Regions from separate parts of the Rhizobium sp. PRIMUS64 genome, predicted to be linked through region 1. Evidence: predicted binding sites of a transcription regulator. Region 1 holds the regulator's gene; each other region holds the start of a gene.

The links. The regulator LexA, encoded in region 1, represses DNA repair genes until DNA is damaged. The targets are predictions, from matches to a motif close to TGTTCNNNNTGTGTTCNG.
Region 2: ruvC (crossover junction endodeoxyribonuclease RuvC) is a predicted target of LexA. The motif match lies at 1,443-1,460, and genes of this name have one in related genera.
Region 3: MOV76_RS07700 (ImuA family protein) is a predicted target of LexA. The motif match lies at 2,561-2,578, and genes of this name have one in related genera.

The regions. Positions count from the first base shown of each region.
Region 1 is NZ_JALBGX010000170.1:951-11,888, forward strand. It holds gene MOV76_RS35015 (pyruvate dehydrogenase complex E1 component subunit beta) at 1-785, opposite strand, end outside; gene pdhA (pyruvate dehydrogenase (acetyl-transferring) E1 component subunit alpha) at 801-1,847, opposite strand; gene MOV76_RS35025 (septum formation initiator family protein) at 1,993-2,313, opposite strand; gene eno (phosphopyruvate hydratase) at 2,451-3,725, opposite strand; gene kdsA (3-deoxy-8-phosphooctulonate synthase) at 3,972-4,817, opposite strand; gene MOV76_RS35040 (VOC family protein) at 4,814-5,710, opposite strand; gene lexA (transcriptional repressor LexA) at 5,909-6,628, shown strand; gene MOV76_RS35050 (ComEC/Rec2 family competence protein) at 6,609-9,041, opposite strand; gene gltA (citrate synthase) at 9,332-10,621, shown strand; gene lpxB (lipid-A-disaccharide synthase) at 10,653-10,938, opposite strand, start outside.
Region 2 is NZ_JALBGX010000186.1:1,055-9,704, reverse strand. It holds gene MOV76_RS36060 (AbrB/MazE/SpoVT family DNA-binding domain-containing protein) at 1-181, opposite strand, end outside; gene ruvA (Holliday junction branch migration protein RuvA) at 236-850, opposite strand; gene ruvC (crossover junction endodeoxyribonuclease RuvC) at 892-1,401, opposite strand; gene MOV76_RS36045 (methyl-accepting chemotaxis protein) at 1,646-3,961, shown strand; gene MOV76_RS36040 (LLM class flavin-dependent oxidoreductase) at 4,088-5,089, shown strand; gene MOV76_RS36035 (YebC/PmpR family DNA-binding transcriptional regulator) at 5,299-6,045, opposite strand; gene MOV76_RS36030 (pyridoxamine 5'-phosphate oxidase family protein) at 6,187-6,690, shown strand; gene MOV76_RS36025 (MBL fold metallo-hydrolase) at 6,827-7,672, opposite strand; gene MOV76_RS36020 (TIGR00282 family metallophosphoesterase) at 7,836-8,650, opposite strand, start outside.
Region 3 is NZ_JALBGX010000012.1:89,382-100,319, forward strand. It holds gene MOV76_RS07675 (glyoxalase/bleomycin resistance/extradiol dioxygenase family protein) at 1-278, opposite strand, end outside; gene MOV76_RS07680 (hypothetical protein) at 392-625, opposite strand; gene MOV76_RS07685 (CoA ester lyase) at 764-1,684, shown strand; gene MOV76_RS07690 (DUF1737 domain-containing protein) at 1,684-1,890, shown strand; gene MOV76_RS07695 (metallopeptidase family protein) at 1,999-2,436, opposite strand; gene MOV76_RS07700 (ImuA family protein) at 2,598-3,542, shown strand; gene MOV76_RS07705 (DNA polymerase Y family protein) at 3,553-4,998, shown strand; gene MOV76_RS07710 (error-prone DNA polymerase) at 4,995-8,459, shown strand; partial or broken gene MOV76_RS07715 ((2Fe-2S)-binding protein) at 8,549-8,979, shown strand; gene bfr (bacterioferritin) at 8,945-9,430, shown strand; gene MOV76_RS07725 (RNA pyrophosphohydrolase) at 9,518-10,051, opposite strand; partial or broken gene MOV76_RS07730 (divergent polysaccharide deacetylase family protein) at 10,089-10,938, opposite strand, start outside.

The DNA of each region.
Region 1 (10,938 bases):
GCGCCGACGCGAGCCGCGGCACCATTCGGACCGCGGAAGACGATCGGAGCACCCATCTGGCCGCCGGACATATAGAGCGTCTTGGCGGCGGAGTTGATGATGTGGTCGATCGCCTGCATGGCGAAGTTGAAGGTCATGAATTCGACGATCGGGCGAAGGCCGGCCATTGCGGCACCGACGCCGACACCGGCAAAGCCGTGCTCGGTAATCGGCGTATCGACGACGCGGCGGGGGCCGAATTCCTGCAGTAGCCCCTGCGTGACCTTGTAAGCGCCCTGGTATTCGGCGACTTCCTCGCCCATGACGAAGACGTTTTCGTCGGCGCGCATTTCTTCGGCCATGGCGTCGCGGAGCGCTTCGCGCACGGTCGTCGACACCATTTCAGTGCCGGCCGGGATTTCGGGGTCGTTCGGAACGACAGCCTTCGGCTCGGCCGGAAGCGGCGCGGAGGCGGAACCGGTGTTGGTCGGCTTCTCTTCCTGGGCAACCGCGGGCGCTGCCGCGGCAGCGGGCTTGGCGGCGGAAATGTCCGAAGCGGATTCGCCGTCCTGCAGCAAAACGGCGATCTTGGTATTGACCTTGACGCCTTCAGTGCCGGCATCGACGAGCAACTTGCCGATGATCCCTTCATCGACAGCTTCGACTTCCATCGTCGCCTTGTCGGTTTCGATTTCGGCAATCACGTCGCCGGAGGTGACCTTGTCACCTTCCTGCTTCAGCCATTTGGACAGTGTGCCTTCTTCCATGGTCGGAGAGAGGGCGGGCATGAGGATATCGATAGGCATGGGTTCCCTCCCCGATTAGAGCAGAATGTCGGTGTAGAGCTCGGATGCATCCGGCTCCGGATCGGCCTGGGCGAAATCGGCACTGTCGGCGACGATATCGCGGACATCCTTGTCGATCGCCTTCAGATCGTCTTCGGAAGCCCAGCCCTTTTCGACGAGGCGAGACTTGACCTGTTCGATCGGGTCATGCTCGGAGCGCATCTTCTGCACTTCGTCCTTGGAGCGATATTTCGCCGGGTCGGACATGGAGTGACCGCGATAACGATAGGTCAGCATTTCGAGAATGATCGGGCCCTTGCCGGAACGGCAGTGTTCGAGCGCCTCGTCGGCCGCAGCCTTGACGGCGCGGACGTCCATGCCGTCGACCTGAATGCCTGGGATGCCGAAGCCGGATCCACGAAGCGAGTAGTTCGACTGCGCAGTGGCGCGCGCGGTCGACGTCCCCATGGCGTAACGGTTGTTCTCAACGATATAGACGATCGGCAGCTTCCAGAGAGCAGCCATGTTGAAGCTCTCGTAGACCTGGCCCTGGTTGGCGGCGCCGTCGCCGAAATAGGCGATGGAGACATTGTCGTTGCCGCGGTAGCGGTTTGCGAAGGCAAGACCCGTTCCGAGCGAGACCTGGGCACCGACGATGCCATGACCGCCGTAGAAATGCTTCTCTTTCGAGAACATGTGCATCGAGCCGCCCTTGCCGTGGGAATAGCCGCTGCGACGCCCGGTCAGTTCCGCCATGACGCCGCGTGCTTCCATGCCGGTTGCCAGCATATGGCCGTGATCGCGATAGGCGGTGATGACCTGGTCGCCTTCCTTCTGCGCCATCTGCATGCCGACGACGACAGCTTCCTGACCGATGTAGAGGTGACAAAAGCCGCCGATGAAGCCCATGCCGTAAAGCTGGCCGGCCTTCTCCTCGAAGCGACGGATCAACAGCATCTCGCGATAGGCCTTGAGCTCTTCATTGCGATCGAAGTCGGCTACAGGGCCTCCATTCGATGCTTTGGCTGCCGGTTTTGCTGCAGTTTTGCGGCTGGAAACGGTCGCGGTCTTTCGCGGCGCCATTCAACCCTCCCTATGGGTTTGTCGTTTCTTGGTGGGGCGTACCATAGGGAAGAAATATGACCACAGCAATGCCATAATTGCATGGCTCGTATTCGCTGCTAAATTATTGGAAGAACTATGAAAATTCCAATTAACCTGTTTTCGGTTAATTGGAATAATGGTTGAATATGACGATCTCGTCCGCGCGCGACATGTTGAGCTGATAACGCGCTTTTTCGTCCAACATATCCTTGTCGAGCGAGCCGTCACTGAGGAGCGCGACCTGATTTTCCAGATGTTCGCGCTTCGCCTTCAAGACTGCAAGCTCTTTTTCACGCGCGACACGCTGATGCTCGAACGTCTCCGTTGCGCGCAGGCCGTAATCGCCATGGATGCAATGATAACCGAAATAGGAGAGGAAGGCGACCGTCATGGCCGGAATGACGAAGCGACCGATCTTTCTCTTCTTATGATGCTTTGTCCACATACACGCATGCTCTTGAACGCATTACCAATTCGTTCAATCTAACGCGCAGAGATTAACCGTTCGTTGACTCTAAAAACCGGGCAATAAAAAACCCGCGCCGGGAAGGCGCGGGTTAAACCATTGAACATCAGATCCGATCAGCCGCGAATGATCGAGCGGCCGGCATACTGGGCCTGCGGGCCGAGGCCCTCTTCGATGCGGATCAGCTGGTTGTACTTGGCAAGACGGTCGGAACGCGACAGCGAGCCGGTCTTGATCTGACCGCAGTTGGTGGCGACGGCGAGATCGGCGATGGTCGAATCTTCGGTCTCGCCGGAGCGGTGCGACATGACGGCGGTATAGGCCGCCTTGTGCGCCGTGTTGACGGCATCGAGCGTTTCCGTCAGCGAGCCGATCTGGTTGACCTTGACGAGGATCGAGTTGGCGACGCCCATGCGGATGCCGTCGCGAAGACGGGCGGAGTTGGTAACGAAGAGATCGTCGCCGACGAGCTGGGTCTTCTTGCCGGTCAGGTCGGTCAGCGTCTTCCAGCCGTCCCAATCGTCTTCGGCCATGCCGTCCTCGATCGAGATGATCGGATACTTGGCGGCGAGCTCAGCCAGATATTCGGCCATGGCGCCCGATTCCAGCGTGCGGCCTTCCCCTTCGAGAACGTATTTGCCGTCCTTGAAGAATTCGGTCGAGGCGCAGTCGAGGCCGAGGTAGATGTCCTCGCCCGGCTTGTAGCCGGCTTTCTCGACCGACTTCATGATGAAGTCGAGAGCTTCCGAAGCACTCTTCAGACCCGGTGCGAAACCGCCTTCGTCGCCGACATTGGTGTTATGGCCCTGCGCGGCAAGTTCCTTGCGCAGCGTATGGAAGACTTCCGAACCCATGCGCACGGCTTCGGCGATCGAATCGGCGCCGACCGGCAGGATCATGAATTCCTGGAAATCGATCGGATTGTCGGCGTGGGCGCCGCCGTTGATGATGTTCATCATCGGCACCGGCAGCAGGCTGGCGGAAGCGCCGCCGACATACCGGTAGAGCGGCAGGCCGGACGCCTGGGCGGCAGCCTTGGCGACGGCGAGCGACACGCCGAGGATGGCGTTGGCGCCGAGGCGCGACTTGTTCGGCGTGCCGTCCAGCTCGATCATGATATTGTCGATCTGGATCTGGTTTTCGGCGTCGATGCCACCGATCGCGTCGAAGATCTCGGTGTTGGCGGCTTCCACCGCCTTTTCGACACCCTTGCCCAGGTAGCGCTTGCCGCCGTCGCGCAGTTCGACCGCCTCATGCGCGCCCGTCGAGGCGCCCGAGGGAACGGCCGCGCGGCCCATGCTGCCATCTTCGAGATAGACATCGACTTCGACGGTGGGGTTGCCACGGCTATCGAGAATCTCGCGGGCGATGATATCGGTGATTGCAGTCATGGGTTCTTCCTGCTCGGTGGGTGGTGATAAGTCGGTTCGAAACCTGTCTTAGTCGAAGGCGTGCAAATTACAATGCTGCAATTTCCAGCCTTCGAAAGCGTTCGGATCTCGCCTAAAGAGCGTCGCGATCTTTCAGATTCGCTTGCCACGCTTTAGGTCTTTGGCTTTCCGCATGTCGTTGTCGCAAAACCGCTGCACACTTTTTCGCGACATGCCTATAGCACGATCATGTCAGGCTGTTGAACGTCAAGCCTTGGCGACCGCATCGAAGGCAAGCAGCTTTTCAAGCAGCCGCGGCATGTCCTTGAGATAGACCATGTTCGGGCCGTCGGAAGGTGCATTGTCGGGGTCCTGGTGGGTTTCGACGAAGACGCCGGCAATACCGGTGGCCACTGCTGCGCGCGCCAGCGTTTCCACGAATTCCCGCTGACCGCCGGAGGAATCGCCCTGCCCGCCCGGCTGCGCAACGGAATGGGTGGCATCGAAGATAACGGGCGCGCCCATCGCCGCCATGATCGGCAGCGAACGCATGTCGGAAACCAGCGTATTATAACCGAAGGAGGCGCCACGCTCGCACAGCAGCACGTTCGGATTGCCGCTGGCGTTGAGCTTCTTCAGGACGTTCTTCATATCCCAGGGAGCGAGGAACTGGCCCTTCTTGACATTGACGACGCGGCCGGTCTTGGCGGCGGCGATGAGAAGGTCGGTCTGGCGGCAAAGGAAGGCCGGGATCTGCAGGACGTCGACGACCTTTGCCACCTCCGCGCATTGCTCGGCGGTATGAACGTCGGTCAGGACAGGAAAGCCGAATTCCTTCTTGAGGTCAGCAAAGACCTCCATGCCCTTTTCGATCCCGATGCCGCGTTCAGCCGAAAGAGAAGTGCGGTTCGCCTTGTCGAAGGAGCTCTTGTAAACGAGGCCGATGCCGAGCTTTGCGCAAAGCTCTTTCAGCGTACCGGCAACCATGAAGGCGTGGTCGCGGCTCTCCATCTGGCAGGGACCGGCAATCAGCGACAGGCGGCCGGTATTGGAAAAGGTCACCTGGCCTTGGCCTTCGCCGATCTTGACTTCGGAATTCGTCTCAGTGCTCATCGTGTCTCCTCGAAGGCGAAGAGCGTGCCCTGCCCGGGCGCGGGCTTCACCAGAATGCGATTGTTCTTGCGCGTGTATGTCACCCCGTTAGCAGCCAAATGCGCTTCTGTCACGGCAAGATCGGCGACAATGAAGAGGATTGCCCGGCCACGCAGGCCGCGATCGGCGGATGAGCCGGCGATCTCGAAATAGGCTTCTAGCCCTTCCGGCGTCATCAGGCTGATTTTCGCGTTCGAAGCAGCAACATTGACGCCAAAACCGGTTTTCTCGACTGCCGCCTGCGCCACGGCAAGGCCGACGAAGGCTCCGAAAGCGGCGGCATCAGGCGCGCAGAGCGCGATCTCGGCAATGCCGGTGACGCCATTGGCATGCGTCTCCAGCGCGCCGCGGTCGGCCGGCAGCGGATTGACGCGTTCGACGCTGAAAAGGAAGAGATCGGGCGCTCGCAGGTCGCCGGCAAAAGCCAGCTTGAAGCCGGCGATGCTCTCAGAACCGTCCGGCATCGTCATCGGCCGGGTGAACTGCAGCATCTCGCCGGCGCTCGATCCGTTGCCGACGAAGTTCTGATGATCGATGCCGGCATCCTTACTGCCGAAAGCAAGCCCCGAAAGCCCCTCCTCGCCGCAGCGGAAGCGGAAGGCCCGGTTGCGGGCGGTGAAAACATTGCCTTGCCGCGCTGAGGCCTCGCTCTCCTCGACACTCGCAATCCCGAGCGGCTCCAGATAGGTCTTGTCGGCAAAAAAGACGCAGGCGTTTTCCGTTCCGAAGGGATGGCGTGCATCGGCGGCAACGGTGAAGCCGAGCTTGCCAAGCCTCTCGCGCGCCAGATCGATATTGACGACGGGCAGCACCACATGATCCAGCGGGTGCGGCTTGGCGGAACGCTCGTTCATGATATCCCTCCTGGAAACGGCAAGAGATGTGCGATGGCGCGCCCCTCAATGCAAGAGATGTGTCCCAATCCGGCGAATGAAAATAAAAATCTCAACGAGTTGGCGCCAAGTTTTACGGAAATTTAGCTACTTGCGGAACACATATGGAACATATAGTGTCTGTTCTGGATTTGTTTCAATCACGAGGTCACAACGTCGATGCTCACGCGCAAACAACAGGAGCTTCTCCTTTTCATTCATGAGCGCATGAAGGAATCCGGCGTTCCGCCATCTTTCGACGAAATGAAGGATGCCCTGGACCTCGCTTCCAAGTCCGGGATTCACCGGCTGATTACGGCGCTCGAGGAACGTGGCTTCATTCGCCGCCTACCGAACCGCGCCCGTGCGCTCGAGGTTATCAAGCTTCCGGAGGCCTACAGCCCCAGCATTCAGCCCCGGCGGGGCTTTTCGCCCAGCGTCATCGAGGGCAGCCTTGGCAAGCCGCAGCCGGTCGCCACTCCTGCTCCCGCAAAACCCGTCGCCGACAACGGCAACTCGGTCTCCGTGCCGGTCATGGGCCGTATCGCCGCCGGTGTTCCGATCTCGGCGATCCAGAACAACACCCACGACATCGTCGTTCCGGCCGACATGCTCGGTTCCGGTGAACATTATGCGCTCGAGGTCAAGGGCGATTCGATGATCGACGCCGGCATCTTCGACGGCGACACCGTGATTATTCGCAACGGCAGCACCGCAAGTCCTGGTGACATCGTCGTTGCTCTCGTCGACGACGAAGAAGCGACACTCAAACGCTTCCGCCGCAAAGGCGCCTCGATCGCGCTGGAGGCGGCCAACCCGGCTTACGAGACCCGGATTTTCGGGCCGGACCGCGTCAAGGTTCAGGGCAAGCTCGTCGGCCTCATTCGCCGCTATCACTGACATCAGGCATTCTAGATTCGGCAAAACTGTTGCTGCGCCAGTCATAGGCGCGATGCCGCATCCATGGCCGCGACAATGCATCGAATGCGGTTGCGACCTCCAGGCCGGCGTCGGCGAAGCGCAACTCGACGGAACCGGTCCTGCGCAGCGTTTCGCCGGTGAAGAGCGTCGCCCCTGAGCGGCAGCTGTTGAAGCGCAGGCGGACCGACGTCACGACGATATCGGCCGCGTCGCATGCTGGACCGAGATAGGCGGCATTGTCGATGACAGCAACCACGTGACCATTGCCAAGCCTTGATGTGCACCAGGCCTTCTTGACGCAGGAAAAGCGGTTTGCTTCACCGGCCGCTGCAGCCGCCCGCATCGCCGACCTTGCTTCGTTCTGCTGATCGCGGGAAAGCCTGACGCGGCGGTCTTCTCCCTCCGGCGGAAGAACAGGACCATCCAGCATCTTCGGCGGGTGATGCGTCGGCAGGACCAGCGCTCTCTGCCACTGGTCGAAGATGAAATCCGGCGGTCTTCCACGGTTGGAAGCCATGGCCCCCGCCTCGACGATTGCGACGAGACCACCATCCTCCGAAATCGCCAGATCCGGCGGCCGGGGAACCGGCAGAAGCAAGAGGACGAGCGTCGACACCGCGATGATCGATGTGCCGATATGGCGCAGCCGGGTGCGGAGCAGCGTCAGCAGCAGAAAGCCTGCGACGGCTATCGCGAAATACGAAGCGGGCAAGCGGCCGATGCCGATGTCGCCACCCCAGCCGGACACCGTCTTTGCGATCGCGATCACCAGATCGAGGCCGAATCCGACGACCTTCCAAGGCAAAACGTCCAGACCGAAAGGCATGAGCAGCATCGCCAGCAACCCGGCCGGCATGATGATGAAGGAGATGATCGGCATCGTCGCGAGGTTTGCCGGCAGGCCATAGGCAGTCAGGCGATGAAAATGCTCGATCGAAAACAGCGCGGTGGAAAAGCCGCCGATCAGCGAGGTCAGGAAGACGCCGCCGAAGAAACCCGCAACCGTAACGACGGGCCGAAAAACCGGCAGCTTCAGGAAAGCGTTTTCGCGGACGCGCCGGTCCTTCCACAGCTGGTAGCCAGATACCAACGCCAATGTCGCGGCAAAGGACATCTGGAAACTCGGACCCAAGACCTCGGACGGTGAAATGGCGAGAATGACGAGCGTCGAGAGAGCGACATTGCGCAGGCTGATCGACGGCCGGTCGAAGAAGACGGCAATCAACATGATCGCCATCATGATGAAGGCGCGTTCGGCCGAGACGGCAAAGCCGGAGATCAGGAAATAGGCCGTGACGGCGATGAGCGCGCCGGCAGCAGCGATCTTCTTGGTCGGATAGGCTTGGGCGACACCGGGAAAGAGGCTGAGCAGCATGCGGAAACCGACGAAGAAGATGCCGGCTGACAGCGCCATGTTGAGGCCGGAGATAGCGATGATATGAGCCAGACCGGACTGGCGCAGCGCCTCCGTCGTCTCATTCGAGATGGCGCGCCGCTCGTCCGTCACCAGAGCAGCGGCAAAAGCGCCGGTGTCGCCGGGCAGGATCGACCTTATGCGGTCGCCGATACCGCTGCGCAGCCGATAGAGACCTTCGAGCAGCGCTTCCGTCGTCGATCTGGCCGCTTGCGGACCTGCCTGCAAATCGACCTTTGTCGGCGCACCGTAGAAGAAGCCGTTGGCGCCGATGCCATCGAAATAGGCACCGAAGGAGAAGTCGTTGAGCTCCGGAAGCGCTGGACCTGCTGGCGGCGTCAGCCGTGCCCTGCCGGTTATGATATCACCGATCTCGAAAGGCGCGTCCGCGCCGCGGGCGATCGCGGTTATGCGCCCCGGCGGCCGCTTCACCTCCGGCGCCTCAGTGCCGGTGACGGCAAGAATATAGCGCCACCGCCCGCGACCATCGCCTTCGCGCCGCTCGACACGGCCGGTCACCGTCGTCGTCACTGATGAATCGAGGATCACGGTCGAAGCCCGTCGGCTCTCGAGCTGCGCCGAGACCACGCCGCAGGCGACAAGTGCAAGCGCCAGCAGCGTTGCCCGCAATGCCGCCCGGCTGCGGCTGGCGATGAGAACCGCGACGGTCAGCACCAACAGGCAGAGCAGCGATGCAACGAGCGGGAAGTCCGATGCCGCTAGAAACCAGAAGGCTGAGCCGGCGCCGAGGAAGACCGGTGAGAACAGCAGCAGGCGGCCATGGTCCGCCTCTTCGCCCAGCATGCGCATGCCACCACGCAGCGATTGCGAGGCTGCTGCCGGCAGCCGGTGGCGCCACGGTGTCGCCGACTGCGTCCTTGCAGGCCGCGTCACCACGACAGGCGGAGAAAAACCGGCGGAGTCGGCAAGGCCGGCGCCTGCTTCCGGCCGCAATTCGACTGTCGTCAACTCCTGCATGTGCTGCCCAAGGTCACTCGCCCAGACAGCCAGAATGCAACCGCCAATCAAATCCGGCAAGAATAATCGATTGAAAAGTGAGGGAAAATTGAAAGAGCCAAAAGAGCAGTCGAATCATCGGCTTCCGATATGCATGCGGCTCATCGCTGCAGTGCCTAAAAGGTGATACTGCAATGCACAAAATGCCATCACGGTAACTTGGCATTAGCCTCGCGATCATATAGCTATCGGTGAGGACGCTTAACCCCTATGGCGCTTTTATGGCGCCACCGCCATTTCGGAGGATCAGCATGACGGATCAAAGCGCTACAATAAAAATCGGTGACAAATCAGTCGACCTTGCCGTTAAAAGCGGCACGATCGGACCGAGCGTCATCGATATCGGTGCCCTCTACAAGAACACGGCTTCCTTCACCTACGATCCGGGTTTCACGTCGACTGCATCCTGTGAATCGAAAATCACCTACATCGACGGCGACGAAGGTGTCCTGCTGCATCGCGGCTATCCGATCGAGCAGCTTGCCGAACATGGCGACTTCCTCGAGGTCTGCTACCTCTTGCTTTACGGCGAACTGCCGACCACCGTGCAGAAGAAGGATTTCGATTATCGCGTCACGCACCACACCATGGTGCACGAGCAGATGAGCCGCTTCTTCACCGGCTTCCGCCGCGATGCGCATCCGATGGCCGTCATGTGCGGCTGCGTCGGCGCGCTGTCGGCCTTCTACCACGACTCCACCGACATCACCGATCCGCACCAGCGCATGGTCGCCAGCCTGCGCATGATCGCCAAGATGCCGACGCTTGCCGCCATGGCCTACAAGTACCATATCGGCCAGCCCTTCGTTTACCCGAAGAACGACCTCGACTATGCCTCGAACTTCCTGCGCATGTGTTTTGCCGTGCCTTGCGAGGAATATGTGGTCAATCCGGTGCTTGCCCGCGCCATGGACCGCATTTTCATCCTGCATGCCGATCATGAGCAGAACGCCTCGACCTCGACCGTCCGTCTCGCCGGTTCGTCGGGCGCCAACCCGTTCGCCTGCATCGCCGCCGGCATCGCCTGCCTCTGGGGCCCCGCGCATGGCGGCGCCAACGAAGCAGCGCTCAACATGCTGAACGAAATCGGCTCGGTCGACCACATTCCGGAATATATCGCCCGCGCCAAGGACAAGAACGATCCGTTCCGCCTGATGGGCTTCGGTCACCGCGTCTACAAGAACTACGATCCGCGCGCCAAGATCATGCAGAAGACGACGCATGAAGTGCTCGGCGAACTCGGCATCAAGGATGATCCGTTGCTCGAAGTGGCGATGGAGCTGGAGCGCATCGCGCTCACCGACGAATATTTCATCGAAAAGAAGCTCTATCCGAACATTGACTTCTATTCCGGCATCACGCTGAAGGCGCTGGGGTTCCCCACGACCATGTTCACCGTGCTCTTCGCGCTTGCCCGCACCGTCGGCTGGATCGCGCAGTGGAACGAGATGATCGAGGATCCGGAACAGCGCATCGGCCGTCCGCGCCAGCTCTATGTCGGCGAACCGAAGCGCGATTACATCCCGGTTTCGAAGCGCTGATCGCTTTAAAAGAACCCAAAAGAAAACCCGGTCAGAAATGACCGGGTTTTTTCTTTTCCAGCACGTCGAGAAGGATCTCGGCGGCGTGCTCGCCGGGCGGCTTTTCGGTCTGCATGCGTTGCCAGACGAGATCGTAACCCTCGTTCATCGCCTTCAATTGGAGCGTATCGGCCGACAGCCGCTCCATCCAGCGCGCCAGGCTTGCGCCGCGGACCACCTCGTTCAGATATTCCGGCACGACGGCATAATCGGCGATGATATTGGGCAATGCGCCCGTCCATACCTTGATGCGCTTGGTCAGCAGGCTGATGATCCAA
Region 2 (8,650 bases), on a different contig from region 1:
TCGGATCGTGAAACTTGCCTGCAAGGTCGATGGCGCGTTTGTTCTTGGCTTTCATGATGATTTCGCCATCGCGATTGATGTAGCGGATCCTGTCGCCGGACTTCAGATTCAGCAATTCACGAACTTCAGCCGGAATTGTTGTCTGGCCCTTCGATGTCATCGTACCGTAGTAGATATTCATGCGGATCTCCTTACCATTCAAGTTTAGTAAGGAATTGCGATATATTCAAGGAAATCACCGCGCCAGCTCTTTCAATCCCAGCCTGATCAGTTTGGCGCTGTCGGCGCCATCGCCCGCCGCCTTCATTGCCGCGGCAACCGCATTCGCGGCCTGGTCGCGGGAATAGCCGAGGTTGGTCAGTGCGGACACCGCATCGGCGACGGGTGCTGCCGCGACGCCTTCACCGAGTTCCTGCTTGAGAGCGATATTGATCGCTTCGCCGGCAAAGGCCGGCGCCCGGTTCTTGAGCTCGGTGACAAGACGCATCGCCACTTTCGGACCGACGCCCGGCGCACGCGAGACGGCGGCGCGGTCCTGCAGGGCGATCGCATTGGCGAGTTCGCCTGGCGTCAACGTCGAGAGCACGGCGAGCGCCACCTTGGCACCGACGCCCTGGACGCTCTGGAGCAGGTTGAACCATTCCCGCTCCAGCGCGGTCATGAAGCCGAAGAGCCTCAGCTGGTCCTCACGCACATAGGTTTCGATAAACAGCACGCAGGCCTCGCCGGCCGAGCCGAGCTTGGACAGGGTGCGGGCCGAGCAATGGGCGACGTAGCAGACGCCGTGCACATCGACGAGCACATAGTCTTCGCCGATCTCGTCTATGGTGCCTTTCAGCTTGCCGATCATGGGTCGGGTCTCTCAGCAGATGGGAACAAGTCAAGTATAGATTAACCGGCCAGTGCCTGGCGCATCCGGTTGCTGCCGCGATTGTGCGCATGGCAGATGGCGATCGCCAAGGCGTCGGCGGCGTCGTCGCCCTTGAATTCGACTTTCGGCATCAGGATCTTCAACATCATATGGATCTGGTGCTTTTCGCCATGGCCGACACCGATGACGGCCTTCTTGACGGCGTTCGGGGCATATTCGGAGACCGGCAGCCCGGCACGTGCCGGCACCAGCATGGCGATGCCACGGGCCTGGCCAAGCTTCAGGGTTGCCACCGCATCCTTGTTGACGAAGGTCTGTTCGACGGCGGCTTCATCCGGCTTATAGCTGTGGACCATCTCCGCCAGGCCGTCGTGCAGCTGGCAGAGACGGGAGGCAAGGTCCATGTCTCCATCAGAGGTCACGGTTCCAGATGCCACAAACCGCAGGGAATTGCCTGATGTGTCGATCACTCCCCAGCCGGTGCGGCGAAGCCCGGGATCGATGCCGACGATGCGAATCGTATTTTGCATGGTTCAACCTATAGCGATTGCGAAATAAGTGCCATCGATATGTGAACAAAACAAAAACGTTCCTGAATTTCGGCCCTGCCATTTACCGCGAATTAAAACAGATGCCTGAATTCTAGTCATCGAATACGAGAGGGGCTTCTTTTGGCAAAGAGTTAAGCCTCCGATGTTCTGTTTACAGGTCAGTAGATCAGGCATGCGCTGCGTGCCCGCGCTGGCAGGCACGTTCAGAAGGGGTTCGTTGTACATGGCTCAGAGATTTCAGTCCCTGTCCTTCAAGGTCATCGTCACGTTCATTCTGATGACCGTGCTGTCCATCGCGGTCATCGATGTGCTTGCCTATTTCGCCAGCAGCCGCATTTCCGACGAGCAGGCGCTGAAGGCCAAGGAAAGTGTGCTGATTTTTCGCGGCGACATGCTGCAGGACCAGCTGGCGCAGCTTGAAAACCAAGCAAATTCCATCGCGCGCATCGAGGCGCTGCAGATGTCGATCACCAATCTGAAGAGCGGCTGGAAGACCATCGAGAAGACCGCGGGCGATGCCCGCGCCGAACTGAAGAAGGTTTTCATAGCAGGCAACCCCAACCCCGCCGACCAGCGCGAGAAGCTCATCAAGCCGGAAGGGCCGAGCGGCTTTTATTATTCGAGCCACGAGAAGACGCAGGGCGAAGTCGCCCGCGACCTCGAGGACACCGCCTTCAGCGATCTGCTGATTGTCGATCTCGAGGGCACCGTTCTCTATTCCTATAAGAAGGAAGACGACTTCGCCGAGAACCTGAAGTCGGATGCCTGGAAGGCGACCGGCGCCGGCATCGCTTTCGCCAAGGCGATCGAGAATACCGCCAAGGCGACCGATGATGCTGCGCCGACAGGCTTTTCCGGCCTTCGTGTCGATGCCGGCAGCGGCAAGTCGGCGATCTTTTATGCCGTGCCGATCGTCAAGCTTGGAGCGGCCAAGGGCATCATTCTCTTCAAGGTGCGCGACGAGATCGTCACCGGCATCCTCGCCAAGGGCATCGTCCAGGGCAGCACGGCGCGGGCGGCGATCGTCTCCGGCGATGGCTCCGCCGTCGGCCTCGACGGAAGCGGCAAGCTTGCGACGCTCGATACGACGCCCTTCACCTTCATCAAGAGCGCGCTTGCCAGTTCGGCGATGACGGTTGCCGATTTCAGCCGGGCGGACGGCGCGGCCCGCGCCTATGTCCGCGGTATCGACTATCGTGGCGACCGTTTCCTCGTGGTAGAGAGCGTGCTTCTGAGCGAGCTCAATGCCGGCTCGATCGAGATCGCCACCCTGCTGACGATGATTGGCGTCGGCGTGCTCGTCGTCATGGCGATCGCGACCGGGCTCGTCACCAATTTCCTGTTTTCGCCGCTTGCGCGGCTTGCCGGCGTCACCCGCGATGTCGCCGACGGCAAGCTCGACAGCGAGATCGGCAGCCTGAACCGCAAGGACGAGATCGGCACCATGGCCAACGCGCTCGACCGCTTCCGCCACTCGCTGATCGAAAGCCGCGAGCTCGAAGCTGCCAGCGAAGAGACCCGCCTGCAGGCCGAGCACGACCGCCAGCAGAATCTGGCCGAGCGTGAGGCCGAGGCCAAGACGCTGCAGCAGGTGGTCGAGGCGATTGACGAGGGCCTGCATCATCTGGCGAACGGCGATCTCGCCTACCAGATCGATACGCGCTTCCCGAACGAGCTCGAAAGCCTGCGGGTCAATTTCAACGAGGCGCTGGCGACGCTCAGCGAAACCATGACGGCAATCGGCGGCAACTCCATGGCGGTGCGCGCCGGCTCCGAGGAGATGCGCACCGGCGCCGACGAGCTTGCCGGGCGCACCGAGCGCCAGGCCGGCTCGATCACCGAGACGGCAAATGCGATCAGCGCCATCACCCAGTCGGTCCGCCGGCAGATCGAGCGAGCCGAACAGGCCGAGCGCATCGCCCGCGACGCCAAGAAGGAGACGACGGGTTCCGGCCAGATCATGCGCGAGACGATCGCGGCGATGGAGGCAATCCAGGCCTCCTCGCGCCAGATCAACACGATCATCTCGGTCATTGACGACATCGCCTTCCAGACCAACCTCCTGGCCCTCAATGCCGGTGTCGAGGCAGCGCGCGCCGGTGAATCCGGCAAGGGCTTCGCCGTCGTCGCCATGGAAGTACGCGAGCTGGCCCAGCGCTCATCGAGTGCGGCCAAGGAGATCTCCAGCCTGCTGCAGAAATCGACGCATGAGGTCGAAAGTGGCGTTACGCTTGTGGAAAAAGCGGGCGTTGCGCTGACGGGCATCGGCGCCCATGTCGAGGCGATCAACGGGCAGATCAACGAGATCATGGGTGCGACCCGCGAGGAGGCCAATACGCTGCGTGAGATCAATAGTGCCGTCGCAGAACTCGACACGATGACGCAGCAGAACGCCTCGATGGTCGAGGAGACGACGGCGGCGATCCACCGGCTGGCGACTGAAGCCCTGGAAATGGACCGCCAGCTCGGCAATTTCACGCTACCGCATAGCCATCACACGCAGAGCGCCGAGGTGCATGTGCTGCGCCGTCAGCGGTAAGCCACACCTTTCCACATTGCATAAGGGTCGCGCTCGCGCGGCCTTTTTTGTTTGCGTCCATGGTTTGGAATGGCGCGGGTGCGAACCTACATAGACGGCATCGTCCAACTGCCCGGCAGGTATCCCATGGTTCCCTTCTCCATACTCGACCTTTCCCCCGTTGCCGAAGGCAGCACCGTGCACCAGTCCCTCAAGGCCTCGGCGCGAATGGCTGTGAAGGCCGAGGAGTTCGGTTACAAGCGCTTCTGGCTTGCTGAACATCACGGCATGCCGGGGATCGCCAGCGCTGCCACATCAGTCGTCATCGGCCATGTCGGGGCTGCGACAAAGCATATCCGCATCGGCTCCGGCGGCATCATGCTGCCCAATCATTCGCCGCTCGTCATCGCCGAGCAGTTCGGCACGCTGGAAGCGCTCTTCCCCGGCCGCATCGATCTCGGCCTCGGGCGCGCGCCGGGAACGGACATGCGCACGGCACAGGCGCTGCGGCGCAACCTCGAGGCCGGCGCAAACAGCTTCCCCAATGACGTGGTGGAACTGCAGCAACTTCTCGATACGCCGGTCGAGAACCAGGCGATCCTCGCAGTTCCCGGCAACGGTTCACATATCCCGATCTGGCTGCTCGGCTCCAGTCTCTACAGCGCCCAGCTCGCCGCCATGCTCGGGCTTCCCTATGCCTTCGCCTCGCATTTCGCCCCCGACATGCTGCTCGATGCGATCGCGATCTACCGTGACCGCTTCCAGCCCTCGGCGACGCTCGACAAGCCGCATGTGATGGTCGGCGTCATGGGCGCGGTGGCAGCGACGGACGAGGAGGCGCGTTACCATTTCACCTCCGCCCAGCAGCAGTTCGTCAATCTGCGCCGCAATGTCCGCGGCCCGTTCCCGCGTCCGGTGGCCGATATGGGGGATTTCTGGTCGCCGATGGAGAAGATGAATGTCGAACACACGCTGCGTTATGCCGTTGTAGGCTCGCCGAAGACGGCGGAGACGAAACTGACGGAGTTTCTGCGGGAAACGCAGGCCGACGAGGTGATCATCTCGATGCCGATCCACGACATTGAGGCACGGCTGACATCGGTGGAACTATTCGCAGGGCTGGGGAGCTTTATGCGAGCCGCCGCTTAGAACAGGATGATTTTAGACCGGGTCGGCCTAAAATCTGAATCCTGTTCTACATTATATAGTTAGAGCATGATGTCGTCCGAAAACCGGTCACACTTTTCGGCATCATGCTCTTGATCTACGCAAGGCGCACTCTGACGCCGCCACCTTTTGGGCAAGAAAAAACCCGGCGTTGCAGCCGGGTTTTTATGTTTGACATCTGCCTGAGGAGGTCAGGCCGAGAGCTTTGCCAGCACTTCTTCCGAGACTTCGAAGTTGGAATAGACGTTCTGCACGTCGTCATCGTCTTCCAGGCTGTCGATGAGCTTCATCAGTGACTGGGCTTTTTCCTCGTCCACCGGCACGTTGTTCTGGGCGCGCCAGACGGCCTTGACGGTTTCGGCTTCGCCGAGGCTCGATTCCAGCGCTTTCGCCACTTCGCCGAGGGCTTCGAAGCCGCAGGTGATGTAGTGGCCGTCTTCGTCGGTCTCGACGTCGTCGGCGCCAGCTTCGATTGCGGCTTCCATCACCTTGTCGGCATCGCCGACGGAAAGCTTGTAGGTGATTTCGCCGACATGGTCGAAGGAAAAGGAAACGGAACCGGTTTCGCCGAGAGCGCCGCCGGCCTTGGTGAAGCTCGAGCGGACGTTGGAGGCGGTGCGGTTGCGGTTGTCGGTCAGAGCCTCGACGATGATCGCCGTGCCACCGGGGCCGTAGCCCTCATAGCGGACTTCGTCATAATTTTCGCCGTCGGCGCCGGCTGCCTTCTTGATGGCGCGGTCGATATTGTCCTTCGGCATGGACTGGGCCTTGGCGTTCTGGATCGCCAGGCGAAGGCGGGCGTTCATCGTCGGGTCGGGCAGGCCGGCCTTGGCGGCAACGGTGATTTCGCGCGCAAGCTTGGAGAACATTTTCGACCGCACGGCATCCTGACGGCCTTTGCGGTGCATGATGTTTTTAAACTGTGAATGGCCAGCCATGGCACCCCTGTCCACGTCTCATTGTTCGGAATGGGCCGCCTTATAAGAGCGAAACGGCACCCGTTCAAGGAAAAAGCAGTTCGGAACAAAGGCGAGGGGATGGCGTTTCAATCGAACTCCATCCAACGGAAAGGAACGGTCATGGCAAGTCTCAGCGAGGCGCAGGAACATCCAGCACGTCAGCTCTGGGATCAGGTCAACGATGTCCATGCCGGCATGCTCGGAATTTCCGGACTGGATATGCACATGCAGCCGATGGCGCCGCATGCCGATCCCACCACCAACACCATCTGGTTCTACACCAAGACCGATGCCGACATCGTGCGCGCCATCAAGCCCGGCAGCCGCGCGCATTTCTGTGTCGTCGGTAAGGATCACGACTATCACGCCTGCCTCGCCGGTGTGATTGAGGTGCATCCTGACCCTTCCAAGATCGAGGAATACTGGAGCTCGATCGTCGCAGCCTGGTATGACGGCGGCAAGAAGGACCCCAAGCTCACCATGCTGTCCCTCCATGTCGACGATGCGGAGATCTGGGTTTCCACAGGCAACAAGCTGAAATTCGGCTGGGAGATCGCCAAGGCCAATCTCGACGATGACAAGTTGCCGGATGTCGGAATCAAGCGTCACCTGCAGTTCGCTTGACGCGCAGTGCCCCTGCATAATTCCTTAAATCGGAATCGATTTAAGGATAAAATTATGCAGCAATTCAAAGTGCTACAGCGTCCTTTGCGCGTCTGAAAAGACGCGCGGCGCTGTAGAAGGAAAACCGCCGGGCCTTTTACTGCACGCCCTTCAGCACATAGATCAGCGGCTTTTTCGGCAGAGTGCGCATGGAGACGGTGATACTGGCATCGGGCGCATTGGCGACGTCGAAATCCTTGCCGAACATCGAGACGAAGGCTTCGACTGGCGGGCCGCGACGGTGCATCGGCAGGATCAACGACGAGCGTAGCCGCTTGATGACGCGGCTCATGCTGTCGGCGCCCATCGTCAGGCCACCGTCGACGGGGACCATGACGACGTCGAGGCGGCCGATCTCGGTATAATGGGCATCTGTCAGCTCGTAGTGCAGGTGGCCGAGATGGCCGATGCACAGGCCGGCGATCTCGAAGATAAATATGGAGTTGCCGTTCTCATGCGCGCCGCCGAGGCCGTAGCTGAAGCGGATATCCGTCGTAACGTTGCGGATATAGGCATCGCCGACGACGAGATTGATGTTGGCCTTTTCGCCCGGAATGTCGCTCCACCCATGCAGCACGTGCTTGATGCCGGGATCGGGGGTCAGGGTATAGTGGGTCGTGTGCGCTTTGTTCATGGTCACGACATCGGGCATCGTCGCCGGTCTGTACCAGCCATTATAGTCTGTCGCGATGACGATGCCGCCCGGGGTCTCGATCTCGAAGGTGGAATGGCCGAGGAAGGTCAGTTTGACGTCCTCGCCCTCGGAGACGGCAGGCATCAGCGGCAGGGCGCCGGAGAAACTTGCGAAGGTCACCTTGGGGATGGTTTGCGCGATCGCCTGGCACTGGCTGACCGGTGGCCGCTGCTCTTGTGCCCCGGCAAGATTGGGCGCGGCGAAGGCCGCAAGGCATGCGATAGCGAGGATAAGATACCGCGGCTTCATGCCACCCCTCCGGCGCTCTATCACCTTCAACCGGCGCATAACCCGGAAAATCGATACCGATTTTGGGGTTATACCCGAGTGGCGGGGAGGATGCGGCATGAGGCCGCAGGGGTCCAGACGGCGGGTCCTCACAATTGCGTGTTGGACGGCCGCCTGTCGCCTGTTACCGCCAGAACTCCGGCACCGTTTCGGCCAGCCGCGGTCCGAGCCGGAGCGGCGCGATCTTTTCTGCAAGTCCTGTCGTATCCGAGATCTCCACGCCGACGCCGCAGATCGTCGCGGGGCCGTTCGCGGCTTCCATGCGGCCCTTCGGCATCTTGGAGATGAAGCGGTTGAGCGGCTCCTCCTTGTCCATGCCGAGAGAGGAGTCGTAGTCGCCGCACATGCCGGCATCCGACATATAGGCGGTGCCGCCGTTCAGGATCTGTGCGTCGGCCGTCGGTACATGCGTGTGGGTGCCGACCACGAAGCTGGCGCGGCCGTCGACGAAATGGCCGAAACACTGCTTCTCGCTGGTCGCCTCGGCATGGAAATCGAAGATGATCGCATCGGCCTGCTCCTTCAGCGGGCAGGCGTCGAGGATGACCTCCGCCGATTTGAAGGGGTCGTCGAGTTCGGGATGCATGAAGACCCGGCCCATGACGTTGGCGACGAGCACGCGCGCGCCGTTTCTGGCATAGAAAAGGCCGGAGCCACGGCCGGGCGTGCCTTGGGGATAGTTGGCGGGACGCAAGAACTGATCGTGCCGGCCGGCAAAAGCGACGGCTTCCTTCTGGTCCCAGACGTGGTTGCCTGTCGTCACCACATCGGCGCCGGCATTGATCGTTTCCAGAAAGATGTCCTCAGTGATGCCGAAGCCGCCGGCGGCATTCTCGCCGTTGACGATGACGAAATCGAGCTTGAGGTCGGAAATCAGGCCGGGAAGACGGTCCCAGACCGCCGTGCGTCCCGTCTTGCCGACCATGTCACCCAGAAAAA
Region 3 (10,938 bases), on a different contig from region 1:
TCGATAACCAGTTGAATGGCGAAGCCTTCATGGCCTTTGAAAGGATGGCCGTATTCGGGATAGGCATCCGACAGCATGAGGGAGCTGCCGTTGATGTAGAGATGCACATGCATCGTTCGGCCGCTCTCGTCGACCGGCACGAGATATGCCTCTTCGGCGCCGAAAGCCCTCTTGTAGAATTCCGCAGCTTTCACCGCGCCGTCGACCGTCAGATAGGGCAGCAGGCCATTCTTGACCGGTGGCATCTTCGTCGGGTTGCTCTCTGTCGTCGTATCCATGCTCGTCCTCCATACGTTTTTCACGAGCCGGCAGAATGCCTGGCTGTTTCAAGGACGCATGATGGAATCTGGAGCCGACAGTGTCGGTCAAAATTTTTTGGAAAATTCGGTGATCAGAGATCGATGATCGTACCGCGGCCGTCGTTCCACACGCGCATCTCCGGCTTACCATTGTTCGCCTTGGCGCGGACCGGAGCGGGCTTCATCTTCATCGAAAGCGCGCGTCCGACCATGAGCACGGTCAGGATGGCGCCGACGGCGAGCGTCACCGAAAAGGTGAGAAGCAGCATGGCCACGAAAACGGTGGCGCCGGCAAGCATGAGGAAGATGGAACGAATGTTCTGCATGGTTAGAGACCTTTCTTCGGAAAGGAATGTGGTCCTTCTCTTTCCTCTCTGCAAGGCAAGCATGGCTTTTTGTTGTTCTGCTCGATGTTCTGGGGTGGGCTGCTTGCTTCGGCTTTCAAAGCTTGGCACTAATTCGCCATGAGCCGAAACCCCGCGACCCGCTCCGCCCGCCTGCGCCGTTCGGTGCTGAGCGTGCCCGCCATCAATCCCCGCGCCCTCGAAAAAACCCATGCGGTCGATTGCGATGCGGTGATCTTCGATCTCGAGGATTCCGTGGCGCCGGAAAGGAAGGCGGAAGCGCGGGAAAATCTGAGGAATTTCTTTTCGGCTCGGCCGTTCGAAGGCAAGGAACGGATTATCCGCATCAATGACCTGTCGACCAATTTCGGCCTGGCGGACATGGAACTGGTAATCGCGCTCAATCCCGACGCCGTGCTGCTGCCGAAGGTCGACGAACCGCAGGATGTCATGGCGGTCGGCGACCTTCTCTCCGAGGCGGATGCACCGGAAGATCTGCGTATCTGGGCGATGATCGAGACGCCGCGTGGCATCCTGAATGCGGCTGTTATCGCCGAAGCCGGGCGCACGCCGGGCTCGCGGCTCGATTGCCTCGTCGTCGGGCTCAACGACCTGCGCAAGGAAAGCGGCGTGCTGCCGCAGCCGGGGCGGAACTATCTCGTGCCGTGGCTGATGCAGGTCGTCCTTGCGGTCAGCGCCTACGGGCTCGATGCGATTGACAGCGTCTTCAACGATTTCAGGGACGAACAGGGTTTTGATGCCGAATGTCTGCAGGGCCGGGCGATGGGCTTTGCCGGCAAGATGCTGATCCATCCGGCGCAGATCGAGCCCGCCAACCGCCATTTCGGCCCGGATCCGGCAGCGATTGCGGAAGCGGAGGCGATCATATCGGCCTTTGCCGATCCTGCCTCCGATGGGCTGAACGTCATCAATGCAGGCGGGCGGATGGTCGAGCGGTTGCATCTTGTCCAGGCGGAAAGTCTGGTCCATAAAGCCCGCCTGATCGCAGCCCGCCAGGCTGCAGCACGAAAGACGATGTGATGAAACTCTACCGCTTCCTGACCGGTCCCGACGATGCTTCCTTCTGCCACAAGGTCACTGCCGCCCTCAACAAGGGCTGGTCGCTGGAGGGCTCGCCGACCTATGCCTTCAATGCCGCAACCGGCGCGATGCAGTGCGGTCAGGCCGTCGTCAAGCATGTCGAAGGCAAGGATTACCATCCTGAGATGAAGCTCTCCGAGCAGTGAGGCTCAGCGCATAATCCTTTCCGAAAATCGTAATCGATTTTCGGAAAGGATTATGCGTGATTGAAAGTGATGGAGCGTCCTTAGCGCGTCCTTTGGACGCGCGGCGCTCTAGCGCTCGGCGGCTTCCTCGGCGCTTGCCTCGATCCGCTCCATGTCATCGTCGCTCAGCCCGAAATGGTGGCCGATCTCGTGGATCAGGACGTGGGTGATGATATCGCCGAGCGTCTCGTCGTTCTCAGCCCAGTAATCGAGGATGGGGCGGCGGTAGAGGCGGATGCGGTTCGGCATCTCGCCGGTTTCCAGCGTGAAACGTTCGGAAATGCCCCTGCCCTCGAAAAGGCCGAGCAGATCGAAAGGGGTTTCCAGCGCCATGTCCTCGAAAACGTCGTCATCGGGGAAATCTTCGATCTCGATCGTGAGGTTGGTCGTCAGCTGGCGGAATTCATCCGGCAGATGGCTATAGGCCTCCATGGCCAGCGACTCGAAGGTGCTGATCGTCGGCGCATGGCGGTCCCGCCAATCATCGCTCTGGTCTATGCGGGCCATGAATATTCCTTCCTTTGCGGGCCCATATAGAACCTTTATCGCCGATTTTCGAGTGCGGAATCAAAGGCAGGAATAAATTCATAGAAAATGGCCGTTGACTCTTCATTAGCTCTCTGGAATCTATAAGAACATAACAGGAACAAGACGGATCGGAGAACGCCATGGCGCAGCACGCCCTGGCGCGCGAGCGGCTTTTTGCGCTCCGCGAAACCATTGCCCGACTGGAGGGAAGGCCCGCGCCGGCGCTTGCCGCAGCGGAACAGGAAGCCCTGGCAGAAGGACGCAAGACCCGCCAGGAGCGCATTCTGCCGCCCCTCGCGTTTGGGGTGGAGTTTCTCGACGGGGCGCTGGAAGGCGGCCTGCCGCTCGATGCGATCACCGAATTCCGCTCGGCTCTGTCTCGTGATGCAGGTGCTGCAAGCGGGCTGGCGATGGCTGTTGCCGCGCGACTGCAAAAACGGGAAGCGGATGCCGGCCGCCTTCTGCCGTTGCTCTGGATCGGCGATGCCGTCGGCACGCTGGAGGCCGGTCGTCCCTATGCTCCCGGGCTTCGGGATTTCGGGCTGAGCCCGGAGCGATTTCTCCATGCGGCGCCGCGCAAGCTGGACGAGGCGCTCTGGCTGGCGGAGGTGGCAGTGGAAAGCGCTGCCTTCTCGGCCGTCATCTTCGAAGTGCGAGGCAATCCCGCCCATTTCGGCCTGACCGAAAGCCGCAGGCTTAGTCTCAGGGCGCATGCTGCCCGCCGCCCGCTCTTTCTTGTCCGCCAGGCCGGGGCGGAGGAGGCAAGCAGTGCGGCCTTCCGTCTGCATGTCGAACCAGCCCCGTCCGGTCTGCGGCCGTTGCCGGATGGATCGAAACTTTCCGGCAGCATCGGCAATCCGATTTTCCGTCTCACGCTGGAGAAGAGCCGCAATCCGGCCCCGCTCTCCTTTCTTCTGGAGTGGAACCCCCATGAACGCGAATTTCTCCCTATCGCCGAACCAAACCTCGTTCGTCCTCCAGGCGAACAGTCAGCGCATTCTGGCGCTCAGCTTCCCGCATCTGCCAACGGATCGCATCGCCCGCAAGCGATGGGGGCTCTCCTGGCGTTCGAAAGGGCGTCCTGAGACGCCGCCTATCGTCTGTTCCGGCAAGCTCAACAATGCCCTGCGGCTGACGGCACTGGACGAGTTGGCCGAGAGGCTGGGGTTGAGGAAGGAGCTGGGCGTTGCCGAAGCGCGCGCCATGTACCCCATGCTCGAGGTCGCGGAAGAGGATCCGGCGGCCGACCGCCGGTTGCTGGAGGCAATTGCCGACTGGTGCGACCGTTATACGCCGCTGGTGGCGTTCGACGGGAAGGACGGTCTGTTTCTCGACATTAGCGGTTGCGCCCATCTCTTCGGCGGTGAAAAGGCGCTTCTTCGGGATGTGCTGTCGCGGCTTTTTCATATGGGGTTCGATGCGCGGGGCGCGATCTCATCGTCGCCCGGCCTTTCCTGGGCCGCTTCCCGCTTCGGGCAAGGCGGCGTGATCGAGGACGAAGGGACGGAACATGTGCTGATGTCCTTGCCGGTCGCAGCCCTGCGGCTGGAGGGACAAACCGTCGATGCCCTGAACAAGCTCGGTCTGAAATATATCGGCGACGTCATCGATGCACCGCGGGCGCCGCTGACCCGCCGGTTCGGCCCGGAGCTGCTTCTGCGTCTCGACCAGGCGCTGGGACGTGAAGAGGAGCCGGTCTCGCCCCGGCGTCCTGTTGCCAGCCTTTCGGCCGAAAGCCGTCTGATCGAGCCCATCGGGACGGAAGAGCAGATCCTTACCGTCACTAGGCAGGTCGCCTTATCGCTGCAGCCGTCGCTGGAAGCGCGGGGGGCTGGCGGACGGGTGTTCGAACTGGTCCTGTTCCGCGTCGACGGCAGGGTCTTTCGCATCTCCGTCGGCGCTTCGCAGCCGCTTCGCGAACCAAAGTTCATTGCCGGGCTTTTTTCCGAGCGATTGCAGGCGGTCTATGACGATCTCGATGCCGGCTATGGTTTCGAGATCGTGCGGTTGAATGTGTTGCGGCACGATCCCTTCAACGAAGCGCAGGGTGATTTCGAAGGCGACCGGCAGGGAGAGATCTCGCTTTCGGCCTTCGTCGACCGGGTCTCGGCCCGACTTGGTGCGGATTGCCTGCAAAGCTTCCAGCTCCGCGAGAGCCATGTTCCGGAACGCGCCGTCATCACGGTTCCTGTGATGGAGAGCCTTCCCAGGCGGAAGGCCGTGCAGGACATCCAGCTTCCTTTCCGCGAAGAGCGCCCGCTGCGGCTCTTTGCAACGCCGGAGCCCGTCGAGACCATACTTGCCGAAGTGCCCGATGGTCCGCCGCAGATCTTTCGCTGGCGGCGCATGCAGCATCAGGTGGCAAGAAGCGAAGGGCCGGAACGGATTGCCATGGAATGGTGGATCGATGGAAATTACGCCGAGGCGCGTGACTATTTTCGCATCGAGGATGAGACCGGACATCGCTTCTGGATCTATCGGCGGGGCTTTTATGGTCAGGCGCTTGATCCTCGCTGGTTCATGCATGGCGTGTTCGCATGACAACCGCGCGCGCATTCTTCGAGATCGGCACAAGGACGAACTTCTCGTTTCTTGAAGGCGCCTCTGGCCCCGAGGAGATGGTCGTGCAGGCTGCTCGTCTACGGCTCGGCGGTCTCGGCGTTGCGGACCGGAATTCGGTTGCCGGTGTGGTGCGGGCGCATGCGCAGGCGGAGCAGCTTGAGGAGAGATATAAAAACAGGGACGAGATTATAGCCCAAGCGGAGAAGGAAGGAAAAAAGGAGGAGATCCTCGATCCTATCCGGATTCAGCCGGGCGCTCGTCTCGTCTTTTCCGATGGAACGCCTGATATCCTCGCCTATCCCCGGAACCGGCGGGGCTGGGCGAACCTTTGCCGTCTTCTGAGCGCCGGCAACCTGAAAGAAGAAGCGGTCAAGGGAAGCTGCATTCTGACGGAAGCGGAACTCATGGAATGGGGGGATGAGATGATGCTTGCTCTCGTTCCCGATCGCACCCTTGTCGACCGTCAGGCGGGTCAGTCGACGCTGGAAGATTATCTGGAACGGTTCCGCAGACGGTTCCGCAAGGCATTTTTCATGGCGCTGTCGTCAGCCTATGATGGCCGCGACAGGCAGGTCTTTGCGGTGCTTGCCATGCTTGCCGCTCGAAACCGCGTGCCGCTGATTGCAACCAACCAGCCGCTTTACCATCATCCTGAACGGCGGCCGCTTTCGGATATCGTGATCGCGATCCGGGAGCATGTGCAGATATCGCAAGCCGGATTCCTTCTGGCGCCGAATGCCGAGCGTTACCTCAAGGATTCACGTGAAATGACCCGGATCTTCCGGGACTATCCTGGTGCGATCGACAATACGCAGGCCTTTTTCGGCAAATTGACCTTTTCGCTGAAGGAACTGGAGCACAATTATCCGCCGGAAAACGATCCTGGTGAAACGCCGCAGGAGACTCTCGAAAGGCTGACGAGAGCGGGAGCGGCAAGACGCTATCCCAAGGGTATCCCGCCCAAGGTGGCGCCACAGATCGAGTATGAACTCGATCTCATTAAAAAAAAGAAATATGCCTCTTATTTCCTGACGGTTCACAGGATCATCCAGCACGCCCGCTATGAACTTAAGGTCTTGTGCCAGGGGCGCGGATCGGCGGCAAATTCGGTCATCTGTTATTGCCTTGAAATAACGGAAGTCGATCCTCAAAAAAGCACACTGCTCTTCGACCGCTTCATTTCGATGGATCGCGACGAACCGCCGGATATCGATGTCGATTTCGAGCATAACCGGCGCGAAGAGGTCATCCAGTTCATCTATAAAAGATACGGCATAGAACATGCTGGGTTGACGGCGGGGGTGACGACCTACCGTACGCGCTCGGCGGGCCGTGAGGTCTCCAAGGCCTTTGGGCTCTCGGAGGATGTCCAGTCGGCGATCAGCAGCCTCGTCTGGGGCTGGTCGGAGGATAATCTCTCGGAGCGGGACGCGAAGGCGGCGGGTCTCGACGTCAAGGATCCGGTGACCCGAAACGTTCTTCAGTATGCGTCCGAACTTCTCGGCTTCCCGCGCCACCTCACCCAGCATGTCGGCGGCTTCGTCATCACGCGCGATAGGCTCGACGAGGTGGTGCCGATCATGAAGACGGCGATGCCGGATCGGTACATGATCGAGTGGGACAAGGACGACCTCGATAACGTCAAGATCCTCAAGGTGGATGTGCTGGCGCTCGGCATGCTGACCTGTCTGCGGAAGGCCTTTTCGCTGCTTGAATTGCATTACGACGTGAAGAAGACGCTCGCAGACCTCGGCAACAAGGAGCATGGGAACGAAGGCGAGCCGGTTTACGAGATGATGGGCCGGGCCGATACGCTCGGCGTCTTCCAGATCGAAAGCCGGGCGCAGATGAGCATGCTGCCGCGTCTTAAGCCGAAGGTGTTCTACGATCTCGTCATCGAGGTGGCGATCGTGCGGCCAGGACCGATCCAGGGCGATATGGTGCATCCCTATCTGAAGCGCCGGGAGCAGCGGGCCAAAAACATTCCGATCAAATATCCGAGCAAGGAGCTGGAAACGGTTCTGGAAAGAACCCTCGGCGTGCCCTTGTTCCAGGAACAGGCCATGCAGATCGCCATTACCGCCGCCGGCTTCAAACCGGCGGAAGCCGACAAGCTTCGCAGAGCGATGGCGACATTCAAGAGAACGGGTACGATCGGTAACTTCGAAAAGCGGTTCATCGAAGGAATGGTCTCAAAGGACTATGATCCGGAGTTCGCGAAGCAATGCTTCAACCAAATCAAAGGTTTCGGGGAATACGGTTTCCCGGAAAGCCATGCCGCCTCCTTCGCGCTGCTCGTTTATGCTTCCTCATGGCTCAAGGCCTATTATCCCGACATCTTCTGCACGGCGATGCTGAATTCCCAGCCGATGGGATTTTATGCGCCGGCGCAGCTGGTGCGGGACGCACGCGAGCACGGGGTAAAGATCCTGCCGGTCGACATCAATGAATCGAACTGGGATTGCGGTCTGGAAGAGGCTGTCTTCGATCGGAATGCCATCGATTTCCGACATGACAAGATGCGCGAGGTCATCAAGACCCGGCATGCGGTGCGGTTGGGTTTCCGGCAGATCAAGGGCCTTTCGACAGACGATATGGAGCGGCTCGTCAGCAATCGAGGCGAAGGCTACGGTTCGGTACGCGATCTCTGGCTGCGGTCCGGTCTGCAGAAATCCGTCATCGAGCGACTGGCGGATGCCGATGCGTTCCAGTCCCTCAAACTGTCACGACGCGACGCGCTTTGGGCGGTGCGGGCGCTGGATCTGAGGAACGCGGCCGAGGAGCTGCCGCTCTTCGAGCAGGTCCGTCATGTCGACCTCCAGATCGAGCCTGTAGCGAAGCTGCCGGAAATGCTGCCGGGAGAGCAGGTCATCGAGGACTACCGTTATCTCTCACTGTCGCTGAAGGCGCATCCCGTCTCCTTCCTGCGTGAGGAATTGCGCAAGGCGGGTGTGACGCGCAATGTCGATCTGTTGAAGGTCGCGAACGGGCAGAGGGTGACGATTGCGGGCCTCGTGCTGGTGCGCCAGCGACCTGGTTCGGCAAAAGGTGTGATCTTCATGACGCTGGAGGACGAGACCGGGGTGGCCAATGCGATCGTCTGGAACAAGATATTCGACAAATACCGCTCAGTTGTGATGGGCGCCCGGCTGGTGAAAATCCGCGGCAGGCTGCAAAGCCAGAGCGGAGTGATCCATACCGTCGTCGAGCATATCGAGGACATGACGCCGGCGCTTGGTATCCTGCAACGTGAGGCCCGGCGTTTCGGCGTCTGCGAGCGGGCAGACGAGGTGCTGAGGCCGGGTGTCGATCAGCGGCAGAAAAAGGCTGCGAATGCGCAGGAGCGGGCGGAGCTGGAAAAACGGATGGTTGCCACAGGCCGCCATGCCGGCGCGGGGGAAACCGCTGAGGTTATGCCGCGCGGACGCAACTTCCATTGAAGTACGTCGCAGCGATCAGGACCATGCAGGTTGTCTTCATTTGCCTTATGGCGTCATCATCCTGAAACCGCTGCATAATCCCGGACGATATGCATGAGGCCTCATTCGCACACCGTTGTTCAATGCTGCGGACTCGAATTTTTTCTTGACAGCCACCATCTTCTTTAGCAGAAAACACGATAGTCAGTGTCATGTTTGGAATGAAGACGTGCTTGTCTGCAGCTGCAATTATATAACCGATAAGGAAATCCGGGAGGTTATCACCAATCTTCTCGATGAAGATTGTTGGCAGCTTATCGTGCCTGCGAAGGTCTACCACGCCATGGAAAAACGCGGCCGCTGCTGCGGTTGCTTCCCCAACGTCGTCGACATCATTATCCAGACGACGGAGGAATATCACGCCCGTCGCCACTCGACGGAGACCGAAATATTTGATTTCATGTCCCGCTTGAAACAATTCCATGAGGAAAACAGGAGAGCGGACATTGAAAGGCGACAAAAAGGTCATCGAGCGGCTTAACGAGGCGTTGTTCCTCGAACTCGGTGCGGTCAACCAATATTGGGTTCACTATCGTCTTCTTGAGGACTGGGGCTACACCAAGCTCGCCAAGAAGGAGCGCGCCGAATCCATCGAAGAGATGCACCATGCCGACCGGCTAGTTGCACGCATCATCTTCCTCGAAGGCCATCCCAATCTGCAGACCCTCGCACCTCTGCGCATCGGCCAGAACGTCAAGGAAGTTCTAGAAGCCGATCTTGCCGGCGAGTACGACGCCCGCACGGCCTACAAGAAGTCGCGCGATATCTGTCATGACGCCGGCGACTACGTTTCCATGAAACTTTTCGAGGAGCTGCTGGCGGACGAGGAAGGTCATATCGACTTCCTCGAAACACAGATCGACCTGCTCGAGAAAATCGGTGAGAGCAAATACGGCCAGCTCAACGCCGATTCCGCCAACGAAGCCGAATAAGATTCGAACGAGATGCCGGCCGCCGATGGCGGCCGGTGACCCTATTCCTGCTGCCGAGCACAAACGGTAGCAATCATCCAGCGGCAATCAGTCTTCCGATTGAAGTGTTTCCAAGTGCTGGAACTCGGCCACCACCTGGTCATAGACGGCGCGCTTGAAGGGCACGATCAGCTCCGGCAGTTGCTGCATCGGCTTCCATTCCCAGGCATCGAATTCCGGTTCATGGCCGCCAGGCGGCGGGTTGATGGCGATTTCGCTGTCGTCGCCATCGAAGCGGAAAGCGAACCAGCGCTGAGTCTGGCCGCGGAATTTTCCTCTCAGCCCGATGCCGATCAGTGCCGGCGGCAGATCATAGTTGATCCAGTCTCTCGCTTCGGCAAGCAGGGTCACCGTCTTGATGCCGGTCTCCTCGTAAAGCTCGCGGTAGGCGGCGTCCAATGGATCCTCGCCCTTGTCGATGCCCCCCTGCGGCATCTGCCAGAGCTGCGGCGAGCCGTCATATTCGGAATTGCCGTCGGAGATGCGCCGCCCGGCCCAGACGAGGCCATCGCGGTTCAGGATCATCACGCCGACGCAGGGGCGGTAGGGCAGATCCTCGGCTTTCACGGTCGCCTGGCTCATCTTCTTCTCCGTTCTGGGATTCTTCTCAGGGATTCTCTCAAGGATTCCTGGGGTCGTTGGAAAGGGCGGCAACGCCGACAATCTCGATGCCGCGCATCGCAGCCTCCTCGCTCCATTTGGCGATGGCGTCAACGCTCTCATCGAAAGCGGCGGCGACGCCGATCGCCTGGCCGTTCTTGCGGGCAATGCGCTCGAGTTCGTCGAGCTTCTTCAGGACGGCATTGATATCAAGCTGGCCGTCGAGCTGCAGGTCGGCGAAGGCATAGGGCAGTTCGGTTCCCTTGGCGATCGCCGCCGTCTTCGACTGCGCTGATGTGCCATCGTCGAGAAACAGCAACCCGCGCTTGCCGATGTCGCGCATGACAGGCTCCATGGCGGCGGGATCAGACAGGAAACGGCCGCCGAGATAATTCATGACGCCGGTATAGTTGGTGATCTCGCCCATCGCCTTGTGCAGGTTCTCGATGTTGCGGGCGGCCGACTTCGTGGTCAGCAGCGTTTCGGGGCCCGGATCGTTCGCCGGATAATCAAAAGGTTCGAGCGGTACTTGCAAAAGGATCTCGTGACCGCCGCGGCGGGCCTCCTGCATCCAGCGCTGCAGGCTGTTGCCGCTTGCGGCGAAAGCGAAGGTGATCTCTTCCGGCAGTTCGGCGATGGCGCGCTGCGTTCCGGTCTGGCTGAGCCCGAGGCCGCTGACGACGATGGCGATGCGGACGCCGCGCGCGCCGGACGAGGGACGCGCATATTGATCCATCGGCCTCCGGCCATCGGGGCCGACGATCGGCAGCCTGCCAAAAGGCGTCTCTTCGAGCAGCGCATCATTGGGTTGGGCTGCCATGCGCGGATCCTGGCCGATCTGCATGGCGTCGACCAGCACCGGCCCGCCG